One region of the Spirosoma sp. 209 genome, then DNA from elsewhere that is predicted to be linked to it. Evidence: riboswitches for the same ligand, from Rfam matches in the RefSeq annotation. Region 1 holds a riboswitch; the other holds the start of a gene.

What was found. A riboswitch is a leader RNA that binds a small molecule or an ion and turns the genes downstream of it on or off. The one in region 1 is predicted to bind cobalamin.
Region 2: linked by a shared signal. The riboswitch ahead of B1C80_RS26750 (TonB-dependent siderophore receptor) and the one ahead of B1C80_RS01660 (TonB-dependent siderophore receptor) in region 1 are both predicted to bind cobalamin.

Annotation. Positions count from the first base shown of each region.
Region 1 is NZ_MVEC01000001.1:363,806-368,233, reverse strand. It holds gene B1C80_RS01670 (pitrilysin family protein) at 1-104, shown strand, start outside; gene B1C80_RS01665 (pitrilysin family protein) at 111-1,487, shown strand; cobalamin riboswitch at 1,825-2,043, shown strand; gene B1C80_RS01660 (TonB-dependent siderophore receptor) at 2,148-4,067, shown strand; gene B1C80_RS01655 (DUF5074 domain-containing protein) at 4,060-4,428, shown strand, end outside.
Region 2 is NZ_MVEC01000025.1:57,273-61,700, reverse strand. It holds gene B1C80_RS26750 (TonB-dependent siderophore receptor) at 1-1,565, opposite strand, end outside; cobalamin riboswitch at 1,706-1,894, opposite strand; gene B1C80_RS26745 (xanthine dehydrogenase family protein molybdopterin-binding subunit) at 1,975-4,200, opposite strand; gene B1C80_RS26740 (xanthine dehydrogenase family protein subunit M) at 4,360-4,428, opposite strand, start outside.

The sequences.
Region 1 (4,428 bases):
CTAAAGAAGACGTACAGCGCGTTGCCAGAACCTACCTCACCGCGCGTAACCGCACCGTCGGCTACCTGCTGCCAGAACCCACCAAAAAAGGAGCCGCCAACTAAATCGACATGAAAACAATTCTTACGCTCATTACGGCGCTTCTCTTCGCGGGTACAAGCCAGGCGCAGACTTTTAAAGTGCCACCGTATCAGAAACTTAAACTTAAAAACGGACTTACGGTCTACCTGATGGAGCAGCGCGAAGTGCCGCTCATCAACGTATCGGTAGTGTTCGATGCCGGGGCGGTGCAGGATGGGAACCGCTACGGGCTGGCCAACATGACCGCCGAGGCCCTGCTGTTCGGCAGCGCGAAATACACCAAAGCACAGCTGGAAGAAAAAGCCGAGTACGTTGGAGCCAGTATCGAGACCTATGCCGGTAAGGAAGTAGCCAAGCTATCGGCCTCTTTTGCGGTGAAAGATCAGGATCTGCTGTTCGATATCATTCAGGATGTGGTTACCAAACCGACGTTCGATCAGGGCGAATTTGATAAGTACAAACAGCGCCAGCTGCTGCAGCTCACCCAGCAGAAAGAAAGCCCGCGGGCCGTGGTGAACAGCTATTTCAATCGGTTTGTCTACGACGCTCACCCATACGCCAATCCCATTACCGGAACACCCTCGGCGGTGTCGGCCATTACCACCAGCGACGTTCGTCAGTTTTATCTGAAAAATTACACGACCGATCGGGCGGCTATTGCCATTGTGGGCGATTTTAACTCCGCCGACATGAAAAAAAGAATCACCAGCCTGTTCGGGAACTGGAAGACCGCAGCCGCTACAACGCCCAAACTGGCCGAACCGCAGGTAACGTTCGACAAAAACCGGGTGCTGCTGATCAACAAGGACGACGCCCGCGAAACAACGTTTCTGATCGGAGGCAAAGGCATCACGCAAAACAACCCCGACTTTATTCCGGTAACCGTTGTCAACACCATTCTGGGCGGTCGGTTTACGTCCTGGCTGAACGATGCGCTGCGGGTCAACTCGGGGCTTACCTACGGGGCCGGCAGCCGCTTTGGTACCTATCGCAACAGCGGTACGTTCGCCATCTCGACCTTTACTAAAGTCAGCAAAACTACCGAAGCCATCGATCTGGCGCTGCACGTGCTCGACAGCCTGCACCGAACCGGTATCGACGAGAAAGTGCTCGAATCGGCCAAGAATTACGTCAAAGCCGACTTCCCGCCCCGCTACGAGTCGGCCAGCGAACTGGCTAACCTGCTGACCGATATGTTCAGCCTGGGTTTCGACGAGTCGTTTATCAATAATTTCCAGAAGAACGTCGACGGCCTGACCGTGGCCAAAACCCGGCAGATCATCGATCAGTATTTCCCCAAAAACAACCTGCAGTTCGTCCTGATCGGTAAAGCCGATGCCATTCGGGAAAAGGTGAAAAAATACGGGACGATCACCGAGAAAGAAATAAAAGCCGAGGGATTCTGATCAGATGCCAGCTAATACAGAACATGGCCGCCATAGTGATAACGCCTATCACCCCGGCGGCCATGTTCTGTATTAGCACCAGATATACCTGAGCCATGGCCCCATGGCAATGACGTTCTGTGCCTTAGTAATTACACTCTGACTGTTGCACTTTACAGATCATCCATGGCCCATCAGGGCCTTTACAGCGTAGCGTCGGTAGCAACCATTCGAGATCATCCCTGGCCCGTTAGGGCCTTCACAGCGCAGCGTCGGTAGCAACCGTTGAAGATAATCCATGGCCCGTCAGGGCCTTTACAGCGTAGCGTCGGTAGCATTCGGGAGGAAAATTCTCTACCTTTACGCTTGAGTTTTCGGTGCCTGATGCTGCTTCATAGTAGCTTTCACGGCTTAAAAGGGAATCCGGTTATAGACCGGAGCTGTCCCCGCAACTGTACGTTTCACGGAGAACCGGTTCAATCCACATGGTCACTGTCACTGCCGAAGCCGGCAGAAGATGGGAAGACCCGAACCGGTGAAACAAGCCAGGAGACCTGCCGAAGACCATCCGTTGTTCTGGCGTTCGGAGGAAACGCCCCAACCGCGTGCCGGTCCGTTTTGACGGGCGGTGCCTACTTTTTTCTCGATGTATTGGTGAAAAAAATCCTGCATGAGCGGACTATGCTGGTACTTGTCGGTCTGCTGATCAGACAGGTCGCTATGGCCCAGTTCGGTTCGGTTTCGGCTGATTCGGGTCGGGTGCTGTCAGCCGTGACGGTACGGGCTATCGCGCCCGAGCGATTCCTGGCCGGGCAAAAGCTCCAGCGGGTCGATTCGGCTACGCTGCTCCAGTTCCGGTTCGGCGCGCTCACCGACCTGCTGGCGTTCAGCAGCCCACTGGCGTTCCGAAATTACGGACCGGGTCAGCTGGCTACGGTATCGTTTCGGGGCACCTCGGCCAACCATACGGCCGTACTCTGGAACGGTATCAACATCAACCAGCCTAACCTGGGCCAGACGGATTTTTCGACCCTGCCCGTGGCGGGTTTCGACCGGCTGGCGGTGCAGTACGGCTCGTCGGCCAGCGTAGTGGGGTCAGACGCCGTTGGCGGGAGTGTGCTGCTGAGTAGCGGTCCCGACTGGCGGTCCGGACTGGACGTATCGCTGGGGCAGCAACTGGCCAGCTTTCAAAACAATCAGACACAGCTGGGGCTTCGCTATGGTACGCCGACCGGCCGGGCCTGGCAACTATCGGGCAAGACCCTGGCGTACCGCAGCCAGCTGAACAATCATTACCCGTACGCCGAGCGACGCAATTATTTTGTTGAGCAGTCGCGCACAGGGCAGCGGGGCTTTATTCAGGACGTGTACCTCCGCCATCGGAACGGACGGCAGGTATCGGTCAATACCTGGCTGACTGATAATGATCTGGTCGTAACCCCCCAGGATACCATTGCCCGCGAACGCACCCGGACCCAGTCGGCCCGGCTGCTGGCTACCTACGAGGCCGACAGAACAACCCTGCGGCTTGGCTGGATACGCGACCGGTTCGATTACGCGAAAGGAAACGTCAGCACGCCCAGCCGCACCCGCACAGACCGATTGCTGGGCCGTGCGGAACGGGAGTTTCGGTTGTGGCCGGGTCGGAGTAGTCTGCTGACCGATCTGCGTATAGGGGGCGAGTGGTCACATTACCGAACCTATACCGACGGCTACGGAGGGCAGCTGATCACCGAAAACCGGCAGGATGTGTATGCGCTCCTGCGGATGCAGGCCACCCGCTGGCTTGTGTCGGCCACTATCCGTCAGGCCTTCGTAACGCGCTTCAACCCAACTTTAACCCCATCGCTGGGAGCCGAACACCAGATTATACGTCAGAATCGACTCACATTAACTGCCAAAGCATCGGCCGGGCGCAGTTACCGCGTACCCACGCTGAACGAACGCTACTGGGAGGGGCTGGGCAACCCGGACCTGCGGCCCGAAAATGGGCTGAACCTGGAAACGGGCCTTAGCCTGACCGCCACCCTGACCGATCAGTTGCGTATGACCGCCGATGTAACCGCGTACCGCAATCGAATCGACGACTGGTCGTACTGGAATCCGGATTATGGATACCGGGTCGAGAATCTGCAACTGGTCGTGGCCCGCGGAGCCGAACTGACCACCTCACTGGCGTACGATCATAATGGGTGGCGGGCCGGAATCCGGGCGGGGTATGCGCTTACCCGTTCGGCCCAGCAGCGGGCCTATAGCACCTACGCCCAGGATGTGATCGACAAGCAACTTCCCTACGTACCCATCCATACGGGTACCATCAACGCCTACGTAGGCCGGGGCCCCACCCGCCTGACCGTACTGACCCAGGCTACCTCGCGCCGGTATATCACCTTCGACGAAAGCCAGTCGTTCGACGGAGTCAGCCTGACCAATGTGCTGCTGGAAAGTACCGTTCGTGTCGGTCCCGCATCGATTCGGGTACAGGGGCAGGCCAACAATGTCTTCGACGCGCTCCTGTTCAGCGTAAAGCGTAATGCCCTGCCCGGACGAAATTTTGCTATCAACCTGCTTATTAATTCATCGTTTGTTTCTCATGACTAATCAATTGACCAACGTACTCGCGGCCAGCCTGTTGGCGGTCGGCCTCTGGAGCTGTAACACCACCGAGCCGACACCGTCTCCCTACGAGTCGGGCGCTTATATCCTGAACTCCGGAAATTTTACGGATAACAACGGGTCCATCACCTTCCTGGCGCGCAGCAGCACCAACCCCGCTACCGACATCTTCAACGCAGCCAACGCGCGGACGCTAACCGGCGGTTTGCAGGATTATACGGAAATTGATGGGAAAGGAATCATCCTGGTCGACAACAGCACCGCCGGGCAGGACAAAGTCGAGATTGTCGAAATCGGTACCTTCAAATCGCTGACTACCCTGAAAGCGCCCGACGTAGAGAATCCG
Region 2 (4,428 bases), on a different contig from region 1:
TGCTGCCGGTCAAAATTGATATACCGGCCAAAAGGAGCCGTATTCAGCGACTCGAAAAAGATAGCCTGCTGAATTTGTCGGTCGAAGTAAACGGCCCTGACCCAGGCGTTCCGGCTTTTGCTGAACAGTTGCAGACCTACCTCCGTCGACCGGCTACGCTCGGGGCGGAGCGCCTTGTTGCCGTAGGGCGAGAAAAGCTGGTAGAGGGTAGGCGCCCGGAACCCCGACGATGCATTGATAAACACTTTGACGCGGTCCGCCAGCAGATAGGAGGGGTTGATCGAATAGGTGAACACGTTGCCGTAGAGCGAGTTGCGGTTGTAACGACCACCCAGCTCGACCGAGAGACCCCGGTAGGGCGTCAGGATGGCGGTGGCATACAGGCCCAGCTGCCCGATGCGGGCGGTGTCGGCTCCGATTGGGGGCGCTTCGTAGAGGCCGAACGAACTGATGGACCGGTAGGTCTGATCGGTGTTGCTGAACCGGTAGTCGGCCCCGGTCAGCAGTTCGCCCCAGCGCCCTACGGTCAGCGTATGGTAAGCTTCGGCGAAATGAGCCAGCCCGCCATAGGCCTGCTCCGAATACCGCTCCGACGCGTTGGGTTCGATGGCCGTCGAGTCGTTGCGGTAGGTACGGCGGCTGTCGCTGAGGCCGTAGTTGACCGTCAGCCTGCCGTGGTTATGCCGATAGTCGAAGCCCGTAGCCAGCTGCTTAAACTGATTGCGGTAGGTGAAGTCTTTCTCATCGGCAAAGGCACCGGCATCCAGATCTGCCGAAAAGGCGGTTGTGATGCCGCGCAGTTTCCAGCTAAGCCGGGGACTGACCTGCCAGCTCAGGTTGGCCAGCACCGCGTTTTGCCGGTAGCCGTCGGGGTCGAAAGCCTGCTGGCCGGTCCGGTCCGTAGCCGCCGAAAACCCCGCCGACGATAGCCGGGTGTACTGAACGGCGTAGGAGAGTTTATCGGTCTGTCCGGTCAGCCCCAGCGTTCCGCGAAACGTCTGGTAGGTGCCGTAGTTCAGCGAAGCCGTTACGCCCAGCGCTTTCCGGGCGTCTGCTTCGGTGCGGGCCTGCCGGGTCGAGATGCTGATGACTCCCGCTACGGCGTCGGCCCCATAGAGGGTAGACTGAGCGCCCCGCAGAATCTCGATACGCTCGCATTCACCCACCGTCAGCAGGTTCAGGTCGAAGGTGTTGGCCGTGCCCGACGGGTCGTAGACCGGAATGCCATCGAGCAGAATAAGGGTGTTCCCGGCCGACGCCCCCCGCAGGTAGATGTCGGGGTTAGTACCTAACGGACCGTTGGCGCCAACAATCTGGAGGCCGGCCTGCCGCGTCAGCAGCTCGCTCACCGACTGGGTGGCGTAGCGCTGCAGCACCGAGTCGGGTAGTACCGTTACGACTTTGCCCGTCTGGGATAGTTTCTGCCCGATGCGGTTGGCCGAAACGGTGACCGCGTCCAGTTGCAGGGCGCGTGCTAGGGGGGGAGTGGGGTTGTCTTGCGCCAGGGCGGGCAAGGCGGATGCGGCCCATACGACCGACATCAGGGTGGTAAACTTGCTCATCATTAATCGGATGGATTAAGTAATGAGCCGTCGGAAAGAGAAAATAAAAGACAGACAGGCCAAACGCCCATCGGTGACCGCCGGGCGGCCACGCCATTCTACCGAAAAACGTCTTTCATTCCCGGCTTTTTACCCGAAAGCTCGATCATGAATTCGCTGGCGGCAGGTCTTCTGGCTTGTTCTACCGGCAACGCCTTCCCGCTGGTGGCAGTGGCTTGTTGTTGTCGGCCTGGTACTAGAACTTACAGCTACGGGTATAGCCCCGGTTTTGCACCGGTGTTCCCTTTTAATTGCCCTTGTTGAGGGGGCAAACCGTAAACGTGGCCCAAAAATAAACACAGAAACGGTATTTGTTGGGTTTTATCCGACAAATACCGTTTCTTCTATAGACAATAAACTTCTATATGCCGATCTACAGCAGCCTGTCGAGCTGGATCGGTAGGTCGTGGATGCGCTTGCCGGTGGCGTGGAAAACGGCGTTGGCAACGGCGGCCGGCATGGCTACCAGACCCACTTCGCCCACCCCTTTTACCCCGAGCGGATTCACGATATCGTCGACTTCTTCGACAAAAATGACGTCGAGGTCGCGCACATCGGCGCAGACCGGAATGTGGTATTCGGCCAGGTTTTGGTTCATGTAGCGACCGTAGCGATGGTCCATGACACTTTCTTCCTGCAGGGCCGAGCTGATGCCCCAGACCATACCGCCGATGATCTGGCTGCGGGCCGTTTTGGGGTTCAGAATCCGACCGGCCGCTACGGCGCTTACCGCCCGCGTAACCACCACCGTTCCGAAATCTTCGTCGACTTCTACTTCGACAAAAGCGGCTGCGTGTGCGCTGCGCGAATAGTCTTTCTGTTTGAGCATGTTAGGCAGCGAGGTACCCGTTTCGCTGATGGCCCGGCCGCCGGTCTGGTCAACGATAGCCTGCAGCGGAACCGCTACACTGGGGTCGCGCCGGAGCCGGATGTGGCTGTTGGCGAAGAACACATCGGTGAAGTCGGCACTGGCCAGGGGCGAGCCGGGCATCTTTCTGGCCAGTTTAAAGAGCTTTTTGGCGAGCGCTTCGCAGGTGACTTTTACCGCCGATCCTACGGTGGCTGCGGTCCACGACCCGCCCTGGATGGGGGCCAGTGGCATATCGGTATCGCCGAGCCGGAAGATTACGTTTTCCAGGGGCATACCGAGCAGCTCGGCCGCAATCTGGGTCATAATCGTATAGGTGCCGGTGCCGATGTCGGCGGTAGCGCTGCTGACACGCAGTTTTCCATTCACGGTCAGTACGGCCTCGGCGCGGGCGGGTACCTGGTTGGCGTCCCAGATACCGGTTGCCATGCCCCAGCCGATGAGCGTATGGCCCCGACGCATGGAGCGGGGTTCGGGCGTACGGTTGCTCCAGCCAAATCGTTCGGCTCCCTGGGTAAAGCAAGCCCGCAGTTCTTTACTCGAGAAGGGCTTATCTTTCTCGGTCCAGTCCTTTTCCGAATAGTTTTTGAACCGGAAGTCGAGCGGGTCGATACCGGCGTTGTAGGCGAGTTCGTCGATGGCGCATTCGATGGCGTGAACTCCCGTTACGCCACCCGGTGCGCGCATGTCGAGGGGCGAATACATATCCAGCGACTTTACCTTGTAGCTCAGCGTTGAGTTGGCGCAGTCGTAGAGCTTACCTGTCCAGTTCACCACGGTTTCGGTATAATCTTCAAACTGCGAGGTTTCGGCAATGGCTTCGTGCTCTACCGCGGCCAGCGTACCGTCGGGGTTGGCGGCCAGCCGGATGTTCTGTACGGTGGCGGGGCGGTGGCCAAAGCTCCACATCTGCTGGCGGGTCAGCGATACCCGAACCGAGCGTTCCAGCGCGCGGGCCGCCATAACGGCCAGAAACAGCTGATACTGCGGCCGTAGCCCCGACCCGAACCCACCCCCGACATAGGGCGATATGACCCGCACCTGGTCGAACGGCAGGTTGAAGGCCTGCGTAACATACAGCTGGCTGTTGGTAGCGCCCTGCGTTTTGTCGTAGATGGTGAGGTGGCCGTTGCGGCCGTACTCCACCGTGGTCGCAAACATCTCCATGGGGTTGTGATGCTGCATACCATGAATGTACCGGGCCGACATGCTGACCGGCGCATTGGCATAGGCCGCTGCCGAATCGCCCCGGGGTTTGGGCGGGAGCGGTTTCAGCAGATTGGCCACGCCCGACTCCGGGTCGCGGGCTTCGTGCAGGTGTTTGAGCAGATCAGTTTCGCAGGGTTCAGCGTCGTAGTCGACCTCAACCAGTGTGGCGGCATAGCGGGCTACCTCGAAGGTGTCGGCCACGACCAGCGCAATGGGCTGACCGTTGTACTTCACCTGGTCGTTGTGCAGCGGCCGGAAAGGCGAACCCGGTGGGGAATCCTGGTCTTTGTAACTCATGTCGAACCAGGCCGTTTTGGGACGGTTCTTATGGGTGAATACCTCCAGAACGCCATCAAGAGCCAGCGCTTTGCTGGTATCGATACGGGTAATGGTGCCTTTGGTGATGGTGCTCGACACAACGACGCCGTAGGTCAGGTCAGGCACGTTAAATTCAGCGGCATACTTAGCCTGCCCGGTCACTTTTTCAGGACCGTCGACGCGGCTTATGGGTTTTCCGATCATAAGATAAAGAGTAGATGGATGATTTGTTTGGCGTATGGGTACATCCCCGTTAGTGGTCGAAGACCCTAAGGGTGGATGTACCCGCGTGTCGATTTACCACCGCCTTACCACCGCCAGGGTCTTCGACCACTGACGGGGTACTAACGGTGGTACAGACCGTTACTCTACCGCACCATTATCCAATCCGCTTTTCAGTACGGCCCGGATGATGGCGCGGTGGGCCAGCTC